One region of the Peribacillus sp. FW305-BF15 genome, then DNA from elsewhere that is predicted to be linked to it. Evidence: riboswitches for the same ligand, from Rfam matches in the RefSeq annotation. Region 1 holds a riboswitch; each other region holds the start of a gene.
What was found. A riboswitch is a leader RNA that binds a small molecule or an ion and turns the genes downstream of it on or off. The one in region 1 is predicted to bind cyclic di-AMP.

Region 1 (4,292 bases):
CATGGCATCGATTCATGAGGATATGGTACAAAAGACGAAAAAGCAGATACAACATCATTTTATTGCACTTATTGAAGCAGAGGGGTTCTCACATGTATCCGTGAAGAAAATCGCAGAGCGTGCCAATATTAATCGGGGCACATTCTATTTGCACTACACAGATAAATATGAATTGATGGATCACTTACAGCAGGAATTGTTACATGAACTTCAAACCCGCATTACTGCCATTTTGCCTAAAGAGGCTTTTTTGGCTCTTAATCAACAGCAACTTTATCCGCCTTTCATAGCGATTTTTCAATTCATCAGTGAACATGCTCACGCATTAAGGGCCATTCTTGGTGATCAGGGCGACCCTTCTTTTGCGAAAAAAATAAAACGGGTTTTCGGTGAAGTACTGTTGGAGCGTTTGATCAGCCTGCATCCTGCAGCTAAAGATGAAGCATTCCGCATGTATATGCACGCCTTCCTGACATCGGCGATTTTAGGGGTGATTACTGAGTGGCTGGAGAACTGTGAAGAACAAACGGCGGAAGAAATGGCGAAAATCCATTTTAAAATCTTGAACTTCATCAGCCAATTGCGCACATTCATCCAATGAACGATTTTAGTTGGAGATACCTATTCCGCACAAAAGAATGGAAGGGTATTTCCAGGATACTAATGCATTTCTTAATGTCATCGCTTCTCCCCCTTTGATCGTACAATTTAAACCCCCGTCCCCAAGGAACGAGACCAATTTGCAATGCCCCCCATATCAACAATCCTCGGCTGCTCTCGGAAAGTGGTCATTTCATTTTACTTTTCTCTTCTCTACGTCCACATTATTAATTACTAAATTTTAATATTAATGGTTCGATACTGTAAATAACGCAAAAAAACTCATTAAATATAATGAGTTTAAAAGCAAAACAAGATATGGATTTTTCGCTCACCGTTCCTGGATACAACACAGGGATTACAATAATTGAATACCGCTATGAATGTTGGAATCAGTTGATTTACCTTGGGGAAAACAGTTTTAAAAACGGATTCTTTTTCTTATCCGTTATCCTTAATTCATTCATGATGATTTGATCCTCATGATCGGCTATCCATTTCCTTAGTGCATCTTTATCCTGGCATTGTGTTAAATATGTTTGGCCACCCTTGCCTGTAGCATTGATAACATATCTATTGAACGTCTTCTCCATAATTGCCCGCCTTTTTAATAAAATGTATTGAATTTGACTAATAATGTACTGCTTTTTCCTTTATCTTTTACAAAAGAAACATAATATATCTATTACAAATTTCGATTGGCAATAGCATGTTCTGCTTGAAATTATTGAATAAAGTACATCGATGCCGGTTATCTTAATTGGATTAATCGAACCTATCATAATGTGCTAACTAATATTTGTCAATACGTTTTCTAAATGTAAATAAAACGTAAATTTTCAGTTTTGTTAAAGAAATATTTTTTTACGATTTAGGGGTTTACAACTGCTAAATGATGGGAGTAGAATACGTTTATCAATTTAATGCATTTCGGCCAAAACTCATTATAAATGAGTACGGAGGACCCAATCATTTGGGGTTAATTCTGCCTTGCAGAAGGGATGAGATCAGCTCTTTCGCCATCCTACCCGTCAGCTAACTTCGTCGGCTAAAGCGAAGGAGGTCATAAGACCGCCTATTTCGGAAGCTTTTTTTGCTCGCTATTTGTGGCAATACAGCTGTTCGATGTTTTCGCAGGTCTTTTTATTATGCCTTTAAACGGATTCGAAAAGCAGATTGATGATTAAAAGTCATACAGTAGGGATGATCATTTGAGAATGACAAAATTGGATCCGCCAAAAATACTTGTACTCGGCTTTGCCATCCTGATACTTATTGGGGCCTATTTATTGACCCTGCCGATTTCCACAGAAAATGGTGGTCTTTCTTTTCTGGATGCTTTATTCACCTCGACTTCCGCTACATGTGTAACAGGACTGGTCGTTGTGGATACGGGATCGACCTTCACCACTTTTGGTGAGTTGGTCATCTTAACACTGATTCAGGTAGGCGGCCTAGGGTTCATGACATTTGCGACGTTTTTCTTTTTATTATTAGGCAAAAAGATTTCTTTAAAAGGCAGGTTAGTTCTGCAGGAGTCGTTAAATAATCTATCCATGGCGGGTGTAGTCAAATTAGTGAAACGGCTGTTAATTTTCACGGCTATCATTGAAGGCATGGGTGCCCTTATCTTATCGATTCGCTTTTCTTTTGACATGCCAACCGGCAAGGCGATCTATTACGGTGTTTTTCATTCCATCTCCAATTTCAATAATGCCGGCTTTGATTTAATGGGGGAATTCAGGAGTTTGACCCCATATGCATCGGATCCATTCGTAACCCTTACCGTTGCCTTCCTCATCACGTTTGGCGGGATAGGCTTTATCGTGATGAATGAACTATACGAATATCGGAATGCACATCGTTTATCCGTACATACGAAGATCGTTCTGACGACTAGCTTGACCCTTACGATTGCCGGCGCGATTTTAATCTTTTTATTCGAGTACGGCAATGCCAAGACATTGCAGCCTTTATCTTTCATGGGTAAAATGCTGTCGTCGTTATTTCAATCGGTATCACCACGGACGGCAGGCTCCAACACGCTGAATATCCCTGATTTAACACAGCCTGCATTACTGCTCATCATTTTCTTGATGTTCGTTGGGGCATCACCCGGATCGACTGGCGGCGGGATTAAAACGACGACATTGGCGACGATTGCCGGAACGGTTTGGTCACAGATCAAAGGTAAGGGTGATGTGGTCTTGTTCCGCCACCGCATCGTGAGTGAAACGATCTTTAAAGCATTATCCGTCACATTCATTGGTGTATTCGTGGTTTCCATCATCTCCATTCTGCTAACCATCACTGAAAGCGGAACTGACTTTTTGATGATTTTGTTCGAAGCCACTTCAGCTTTCGCCACCGTGGGACTTTCAATGGGTTTAACCCCGGAATTATCACCGGTTGGCCGGATGCTCATCATTTTCACGATGTTTGCAGGCCGTGTTGGCCCTTTGACTTTGGCCTTTGCTATCGCCATGAGGCGCAAGCCAGATCCGTTCCGACGTCCAAAAGGGAAAATCATGATTGGTTAATAATGAATGAAGGAGTGTAAAAGATGGGAAAACGACAATACGCCGTGATAGGTTTAGGCAGATTCGGAACCAGTGTGGCCCATAGATTATATACGGCAGGCCAAGAGGTTTTGGGTATTGATGTGAACGAGGAAAGAGTCGAGAATGCGGAACTGAACGTTACCCATGCCGTCATGGCGGATACGACCGAAGCAGAGACATTGAAAGCAATCGGAATCCGTAATTTCGATTGTGTCATCGTAGCCATCGGAAATGACATGCAATCGAGCATTTTAACTACCTTGCTTTTAAAAGAACTTGGGATCAAAAAGGTCATTGCCAAGGCACTTAATAAAAATCACGGTCAGGTGCTGACAAAAGTCGGTGCCGACTGGGTCATCTATCCTGAGAGGGATATGGGGGAACGGGTCGCGAACCAGCTCCTTTCCCCTAACATGCTGAACTATATCGAGCTTTCTAAAGAATACAATATCGAGGAAATCATCCTCCCCATGAGCATGAAGGGAAAAAGCCTCAGGGAGCTTGATTTACGGGCAAAATATAATATCAGCGTCATTGCCATCGTGAGTAATGGAGAAATTATCATAGCACCCTCACCGGATCAGGATATCCATGAAAAAGATATGCTTTTAGTGGTTGGCAATAAAGAAGATCTGGCCGTCTTTGCCAATATTGAATAAATCGTTCCGGCTCTTGCTCCTATTTTGAATGCTAATACATACGAGAAGACCGCCATATGGAGGTCTTCTCGATGAAATGTATAACGAACATGCCCGAGCCCAGGGTATGTATGTATTATTTTATCGTACTGATCGCTTGGGCAAGAGTGGACTTTATCGTCACTTTATCAAAAGGCAGTTGAAGCTTAACGGCAGTCATGGCTATTTCCGGCCGAAGTCCTGAAAGGGTTGTTTGAATTCCGATCAAATGCAAGGACTCAATCAATTGAGACAGCTTGTGTGCGGATCCGCTATCTATTGCATGAACGCCAGATAGGTCAATGAAAAGTCTGGTGACATTTTTTTCAGCGCACTTTTGTAAGGTGTTTTCAAGCAAGGACATGCCCCTCGTCGTGTCAATATCGCCTATCAGGGGAAGCAATGCCGTGTTATCTTTAAGGGAAATGATGGGTGTGCTCAATTCATCGATCGT
Region 2 (4,292 bases), on a different contig from region 1:
AACTTATCTTTTATCAAATGATGGTCCCAAACTCCTCATGTATGGTTTCTAACTAAATGCTCTAACAAAGCTGATTGTAGCGGAAGGTACGAGACTCCTGCTGGAAAAGCGCGTCTTGGGAGACCCCGCAGGCGTTAGACGAGGAGGCTCGCGGACCGCCCGCGGAAAGCGAGTGCCTTACGTTCCAATCAACGTCCAATTGTATAAGCCATAAAAAAAACGTATGCCCAATCATGTAAACCGGGACCCACATTATTTGTAGACGGAAAACTTATCTTTCATCAAATGATGGTCCCAAACCAACACAACTTCAACCCCTCAAGTATGGTTCCTTACTACATACTATAACAAGGTTGAGTGGAGCGGGTGTACGAGACTCCTGCGGGAAAGCGCGTCTTGGGATACCCCGCAGGCGCAAGCCGAGGAGGCTCGCCCACCGCCCGCGGATAGCGAGTTTCTTGAGCGGAAATCCACGTCCAAATTGTATAAGCCATAAAAAAATGTAGACAAACTCGATGAAAATCGAATTTGTCTACATTCTGCTTCTATATTTCTTAAATATGGAACTTACTTCTTCAAATGATAGGGCACTGTCGTAACAACCACATTTCTTCTATAAAGCAAGTAGGCCTTAATCAGTAAACTTGATTGGTTATGAAGTATATTGTGCCAGCCCTTCTTCGGAATGAATTGGGGGATGATCACCGTAACTTTATAGTTGGATTCACTAGCCTTATGTTCTACTGTGTCCACAAATTTAGTTAGTGGCTGAATGATACTTCTGTAATACGAATTCAGTGTAACGAGCCTTACATCTGGCTGCCATTTTTTCCATTTTTCTTCGAATTTCTTTTCATCTTCTCTTTCAAAAGCGACATAAACGGCAATGACCTGATGTGCAGATAGAGATTTTGCATAATTTAAAGAGTTCTCAACCACATGAGTTATACCCGCAACAGGTACAATGATGATATTTCCTTCGATTGGTAAGATCGGCTCACATGTTGTAATCCTTAGTTGGTCTCCAACTGCCTCATAATGCTTTCTGATTCGATGAAAAATTAAAATGATGATAGGTAAAAAAATCAAAACAGGCCAAACCTGAATAAATTTGGTTAAAAAGAATATCATCGTGACGATAAAGCTAATTATGGCACCAATTGAATTAATGGTTAATTTCATCATCCAGCCTTTTGGCTTTTCGCGAATCCATTTAACAATCATCCCGGTCTGGGATAACGTAAATGGGATGAATACACCAACCGCATAAAGCGGAATGAGATTTTCCGTATGTCCTTCAACTGCGACTATCAAGATGATGGATGCAAGTCCAAGTATGATAATTCCATTGGAATACCCTAAACGGTCCCCTCTGATCGTAAACGCCCTTGGTATGAATTTATCCTTCGCCAGATTTACCGCAAGCAAAGGGAAAGCCGAATATCCAGTATTTGCCGCAAGTATCAAGATCAATGCAGTTGTACCTTGAATGAAGAAATACATGAAATTCCGTCCAAAGATCTCTTCAGCAATCTGGGAGACGACCGTTACCTCTGCGCTAGGAACAATGCTTAAATAATAGGCTAAGTATACGATTCCCGAAAACAAAACAGCTAGTAAGGAACCCATCGCTATTAATGTTTTCGCAGCATTATTCGGTGCTGGATCTTTAAAGTTCGGGATTGCATTTGAAATCGCTTCGACTCCTGTCAATGCGGAGCTTCCTGATGCAAATGCTCTTAGTAGTATAAATAAACTAATGCCTGCTACCGGAGTCCCGATTGATGCATGCAATTCCGGTGAGACTCCTCCCGTCAGAATCTTGTAAATTCCAACCCCAATCAAGATGAACAAGGCTAAAACGAATAGGTACACCGGATAGGCCAAGACAGATGCCGATTCCGTAACCCCCCTAAGGTTCAAGATAGTAAGTAGGATGACAAAAATAATGGCTATGAGGACATTATAATCATGCAGGCCGGGAAAAGCGGACGTGATGGCATCCGTACCAGCGGAAACACTTACCGCGACAGTTAATATATAATCGACCAATAAGGATCCTCCAGCTATCAACCCTGGATTGACACCTAAATTGTTTTTTGAAACCACATAGGCTCCCCCGCCATGTGGATAAGCGAAAATGATTTGTCTGTAGGACAAAATCAAAGCGGTTAACAGGATCAATACTCCAATCGCGATAGGGATTGAATACCAGAATGCCGCAGCACCGACCGTGATCAGGACAATCAATATTTGCTCCGGCCCATATGCAACCGACGACAATGCATCTGAAGATAATATCGCCAACGCCTTTGTTTTGTTAAGCTTTTGTTCACCAAGTGCATTTGATTTTAAAGGTCTCCCAATCAAGAACCTCTTTATAGAAGATAACATCAAGAATTCACCACCAGCTTAATTTATAAGTTTATGTTTCCCAGCTGTCGCAAAAAAACGAGTCGAAACACAAAAATGCCTACAAGTCATAGCTAAATAGACCTGTAGACATCAATTTTTTTGTCTAACAAGCTCCACCTTCCTTCTCATATAACGCTTACGAGGTTAGCTGTCGGATTCGGACCTAAGAGTAGCCCTACCTTATAAAGGATTCACCCCTTGGATTGTTAAAGACAATCCCAATAACGGGTCCCCCGCACCATGAGGTTTAAGCGATTTAGAAATATGAAACTGTTGATTATCATACTCCCGTGAAATGGAAAAGTAAATGAAAATTTTGCACAGAAATAGAATTATTATTTATAGGCGAGGTTTTATTCTTGACTTATATAACAAAAGTCATGCAAACACATGATTCGATGGTAGGAAAGAAGGAAAGTAAACGTCTGAAAGGAAGATATTCAAGAAGACAATGAACAAAAGATAGATTCCCCAAAAGGAAAAATGAAGTAACGTGGTGGATTAAGTAAAACAGATCTGCCCCAGCTTGGATAGTCATAAAATCAGAATTTCGCTTTCCGATTCCATTTTTAATTCCCGTCCATTCGGGGGCATTATTCCACTGATCTACGCCAATTAGTTCCTTCCTTCTTGAATTGGCCTCAAATTGCTTTTTTTAAAGACAAAGTATTTCTGGCCAAGATAGTTAAGCACTGTATAAAAGATTGTTCCTATCAGAACAGCCAAATTTTGTTGTATGGATAAATGAACGGTTCCTTCCAGTGATTCTGCAATGGCTTGGCCTATAGAATAAGCGGTGGAATAACAAATCAGGATGACGCAAAAGAAACGGGCAACTCCTCGCCGCCATTCTATATCGCTTTTAAAGGTAAAAGTCCTGTTCAAAAGAAAACTCGTTACAGCTCCCGTACCATTGCCGATAAAGGTGGAGATCCAGTAAGATAATTCAAGAGCATTCATGAGAAAAAGCATGATGGAAAGTCCAACCGCTGTATTGACTATTCCAACCAATAAAAAGCGGATAAAGGAGTTAGTTTGTTTTAGATAGTTTTTCAATACTGTTCCGTTCATTGTCTAGTTGCTCCCGTTTTTTTAAATCGAGCGGATTAAATAGATCAAGATCAACAATATATTTAGGCCGGCGTTTGGATTCATTATAGATTTTTCCGATATACTCCCCAATCAACCCTACAGCAATCAACTGTAGTCCACCGATCAACCATATGGAGGTGATCAATGAGGTCCAGCCAGTTTCGGTCTGCCCATAAAATTTCAACCATAAAAAGTAAGACCCAAAGAGTAAGCTAATGAAAAAGGAAAGACATCCTAGCCATAATACAAGCCGGATCGGTGTAACTGAAAAGGAAGTAATGCCATCAAGTGCAAAAGCAACCATCTTCTTAAATGGATATTTCGTTTCCCCGGCCAATCTTTCTTTACGGTCATAATAAACAGAGTCCGTCTTAAACCCAATGAGCGGTACAATCCCCCGTAAAAAAAGATTCGTTTCATCAAAGCGTTCCAACTCCATGATCGCCCTCTTGCTCATTAGCCGGAAATCGGCATGATTATAGACAAGGTTAACCCCCATCTTGTTCATCAATTTATAAAAACCTGTTGCAGATGTTCGTTTAAAGAATGAATCAAGGTCCCTTTTCTGGCGGACACCATATACGATTTCACATCCTTCATTGAATTTACGAATGAATTCCGGGATGACTTGAATATCATCCTGTAAATCTGCATCAATGGAAATCACACAATCTGAGGCTTCCTTGGCTGTAAACAACCCAGCCAGAAGTGCATTTTGATGTCCAGCATTCCGGGAAAGCTTTAGCCCGCGAACATATTCATTATTAATCGTTTCTTTGTAAATG
Region 3 (4,292 bases), on a different contig from region 1:
TATTTAAAGGGAAAGGCTTATGTGTTTTTTTTGTATATTCATTCCTTATTTCTGCAATTGTTTCCAAAATAGGATAAAATGTATGATGATATATCATTTTTTGCAGGAGGACCAATTATGGTGTACCAGGTCAGATTGTTAAAGGGCATTTTACAGCCTTATCGGAGTCGTTATCAGCTGCAAAATGCAGAGGCAGTCACAAAGCTTGGATTGAAATTAATATTTATATATTTTCTTAGTCTTATAGTATTCGCCGTTGGGGGATATTTTGGCATTGGTTCAGAATCATTCTCCAAAGAAATCACGAAGATGAGCGCCAATGAATTCGAAGCAGCAAAGTTGCTGATTTTGAGCGGCAATATAATAACAGGAATAATCCACCCTTCCATATACATATTTTTAGCAGCTCTATTCTTTTGGATCGTTACTGATATCCCCTATATAAAATTAGTTATCGTTCAAATGATTCTTTTTGGCCTGCAATTAGTGGAAAAAACATTATTGATTCCCTTATTCGTTTTAATGGATATAGGCAGCGATGCCAATCCTTTTTCTTTGGGGATCATCAGTCAGTATTTTCTCAGAAGCGATTATTTCATTAACTTTTTCAGTGAAATTACCATTTTTCAATTTCTCATTATTGCTCTGCAATATTTTTATTTAAAGGAATTTACAGAACGTAATAATTATTTGGTCCTTTTAATGATTGTTCTATTCTATTTGGCCACATGGTTTGTTAAAGCCTTTTTAGGATACATCCAAGTAGGCGTATTTGTATAAAGCGGGTGAAATGAATGAGCGGTAACTGGAAAATAGCGGCGGTCTCCATTGCGTCGATAGTGTTAATAACCGTTAACTTATACCTTATTGAAAAAAAGGAAAGCAAAGTGGAACGGACGGTTTTCGTTGAAAACTGGACTAAGGTAAAAAAAGATACAATTACGGATACTATTCAAACAAATGGGGTAATTAAACCAGTAGAAGAGTATGATATCTATTTTGATGCCAAGAAAAATGATTTTAAGAAATTCCTTGTAAAAGAAGGCGATTCGATTACGGCTGGCTCCTCGTTGTTTGAGTATACGGCGACCGAACTTGATGCGCTTAAAGCGAGTTTGGAAGCGGAGAAAACGGCAGCTGAGGGGGAAAGGGCAGGGATTGAGGAATACATAGGGAAGTTGAGGTCTTATCAGGGGACCGTGACCAGTGAACCTGAAGCTGCAATTGATGAATCGGTCGAAAAAAACTTGAATATTGATATAACGACAAGCTCTTCAGACCTTATTAAAAGTAACATTGAGCAAGAAATGTACAAGCAGGAACTAGAAAAAAACAGGTTGGATGAAAAAGTGAAAATGCTTGACGCTAAATTAAGTTCGATTGAGGAGCAGTCCAGTGCAATTGTGACGACGAGCGAGGCTAATGGTGTCGTTAAAAATATCAATAAAAACCTTGATAATCCCATTATATCCATCGTTTCTACAAATATGGCAATTGAAGGGTATTTATCCGGAGAGGAAATGAAAAAGGCTGAAGTGGGCATGACTATAAAAGCAAGTTCCTCTGATTCAAAAAAGGCATTGAAAGGGACGATAGGCCGTATCCATTCCTATCCCGCAGAAGAGCCATCATTAAAAAAAGATAACAGATTTCCATTTCAGGCTTTAATCGAACCGGAAGGCGAAGAAACGGAACCTTTGTTGGTGGGATCGAAAGTGAATCTTACTGTAATAACCAATGAGAAAGCCGGTGTACCCTCTATACCGATAGAGGCGGTACAATACCAAAAGCATCCATATATTTACAAGTTGACGAATAAAGGCCATGTGGATAAACATTACATTACAAAAGGTCTTAAGGCTGAAGGGAAGCAGGAAATCATAAAGGGACCGTCTGTAGGTGACGTCATCCTCCTGAAGCCGAATGTGGCAGTGAAGAACCATTCTTATTTTATTACCCCGATTCAATTTGAAAAAGTGAAAGCTAGAACTTATAAAAAATTCACCTCTAGGGAAAAAGTAAGATACCTGTTACTTGGCATTCTGGAAAAATAACCGCTTTTTTCACAAGAGAGGTGATGACAAATTATTTATTAATTATATCAATATAACTTAAGTGATTAAAAATCGGGAAGCGTAATTATAGATAGAGTAGCTATTAATACAGAATATTCAGACATATTTAAAGACCTTTTTCTAGAACGGATGCGAATAAATATTTACAGATTATCATTTTTAGTATAATATTTTATTATAAGTTAACTCGCTTAATCTTATTCCAAGAACGGGGGACCCATTTTTGTGGATTTTATCCGCTAGGGGTGAATTCAGAAATGAAAGGGCTTTTTGTGTTTCCAATCCTAACCCGACAGCTAACCTCGTCAGCGTCTTCAAGGGAACATGTGTGAATATTCACGCCTATAAGAAATCGACACATGAAGTGTCTTTTTTTTCGGCGTAAAGACAGAGTTTTTCAAAAAAGAAAAATTACTTTCTTTTATTAGTATCTTGTTTCCCTTACCGAGACAAAAATGTTTTTGCATCAAAGACTTTATGGAAGGTGAGGAAAGTAAATGAAGAAATTCAAACTAAGTTTAGCTAGCCAAATTTTCATTGGTTTAATTCTAGGGATTATCGTTGGTGCCATTTTTTATGGTAATGAGACGGCCCAAAACTTTTTACAGCCATTCGGAGACATTTTCCTACGAATGATTAAAATGATTGTAGTGCCGATCATCGTTTCAAGCCTTATCGTTGCAGTTGCTGGTGTAGGTGATTTGAAAGCGGTAGGTAAACTAGGTGCTAAATCATTATCATACTTTGTTGTCGTAACTATGATAGCGATTGCTGTTGGTTTAATTTCAGCGAATATCATCCAGCCTGGTGCTGGTGTGAATATGGATAAGCTGGAACAAACTGATATTTCTACGTATGTTGATACAGCAGAAACTAAGCAGCATGAATCGTTCGTGGATACACTCGTTCACATTGTACCATCCAATCCAGTTCAAGCTATGGTACAAGGCGATATGCTAGCGATCATTTTCTTCTCCGTGTTGTTTGGGCTTAGTATTGCAGCCATCGGTGAAAAGGGTAAACCAGTATTCCGCTTCTTCCAAGGTACAGCTGAAGGAATGTTCTACCTAACTAACATGGTCATGAAATTCGCTCCTATCGGTGTATTTGCACTAATCGGTGTGACGATCTCCAAGTTCGGTTTGGAATCTTTAATTCCGCTAGGAAAGTTAGCGCTTTCTGTATACGGAACAATGATTTTCTTTGTAATAGTCATTCTTGGTCTTATTGCGAAATTTGTCGGATTCAATATCTTTACGCTGATTAAACTTCTAAAAGAAGAATTGATTCTTGCTTTCTCTACTGCAAGTTCAGAAGCGGTTCTTCCGAAACTCATGGAAAAAATGGAGAAAGCGGGATGTCCAAAACATATTGCTACATTTGTTATTCCGACTGGATACTCCTTTAACCTTGATGGTTCTACATTATACCAAGCGTTAGCAGCTATCTTTATCGCTCAAATGTACGGAATCGATTTAAGCGCGTATGAGCAAATTACGCTGATGCTAGTGTTAATGATCACTTCCAAGGGGATTGCGGGTGTACCAGGTGTATCTTTCGTAGTTCTTTTAGCGACATTGGGGACTGTCGGTATTCCTATTGAAGGTCTAGCATTTATTGCCGGTATCGACCGTATTCTTGATATGGGACGTACAGTGGTAAACGTTATCGGTAATTCACTTGCGGCAATCGTCATCTCTAAATGGGAAGGTCAATTCAACCCTCCTTCCAAAAAAGAGTTAGAGCAAGTTTCTTAATATAAAAAATCCAGAGTGAAATATCACTCTGGTTTTTTTTATTTATTTTTTTGAATGAAATAGCGCTTTCTTATTTCTCGATGACTGTAAACTCCGCTTCCTTAGAGATACTCAAGCACTTCAAGTTGAATTGTTTTATGGAGGAAACTACCTTCTTGACGCGTCTTCCCGGATGTCAAAATACCCCCAAATTCATAAAGCCTTTCATCTTGTTTACCCTAAAACCAAATCATTTCCTCTCGGCCCAGAAGGTCATGTGTTGTGAAATGAAACTACCTTCCGGCTTTAAAATACGTTGATTTGTTTCAAAGCTAATGTCGGTCATTTTGAGTTGGGGAAGCATCAGCAAAAAGGGAAGCGGTCCTATGAAATGAGTGAATGAGTGATAAAACCATATATGGATCCATTCTTCGAATCCTATATTTTTTCCTATGGTTAATATGGATTTTGATTCATGTTA

Region 2: it holds a riboswitch for cyclic di-AMP, as region 1 does, so the genes downstream of both, AC3WLU_RS07585 (APC family permease) here and AC3WLU_RS13510 (TrkH family potassium uptake protein) in region 1, are expected to answer to the same signal.
Region 3: it holds a riboswitch for cyclic di-AMP, as region 1 does, so the genes downstream of both, AC3WLU_RS26045 (cation:dicarboxylate symporter family transporter) here and AC3WLU_RS13510 (TrkH family potassium uptake protein) in region 1, are expected to answer to the same signal.

What each region holds. Positions count from the first base shown of each region.
Region 1 covers NZ_JBYSYV010000011.1:55,609-59,900, forward strand. The annotation lists gene AC3WLU_RS13500 (TetR/AcrR family transcriptional regulator) at 2-601, shown strand; gene AC3WLU_RS13505 (hypothetical protein) at 1,002-1,193, opposite strand; cyclic di-AMP (ydaO/yuaA leader) riboswitch at 1,523-1,665, shown strand; gene AC3WLU_RS13510 (TrkH family potassium uptake protein) at 1,818-3,140, shown strand; gene AC3WLU_RS13515 (potassium channel family protein) at 3,164-3,820, shown strand; gene AC3WLU_RS13520 (STAS domain-containing protein) at 3,936-4,292, opposite strand, start outside.
Region 2 covers NZ_JBYSYV010000006.1:5,236-9,527, reverse strand. The annotation lists gene AC3WLU_RS07585 (APC family permease) at 568-2,394, opposite strand; cyclic di-AMP (ydaO/yuaA leader) riboswitch at 2,533-2,679, opposite strand; gene AC3WLU_RS07580 (GtrA family protein) at 3,031-3,486, opposite strand; gene AC3WLU_RS07575 (glycosyltransferase family 2 protein) at 3,446-4,292, opposite strand, start outside.
Region 3 covers NZ_JBYSYV010000046.1:4,082-8,373, reverse strand. The annotation lists gene AC3WLU_RS26055 (hypothetical protein) at 118-780, shown strand; gene AC3WLU_RS26050 (efflux RND transporter periplasmic adaptor subunit) at 795-2,054, shown strand; cyclic di-AMP (ydaO/yuaA leader) riboswitch at 2,254-2,401, shown strand; gene AC3WLU_RS26045 (cation:dicarboxylate symporter family transporter) at 2,573-3,832, shown strand.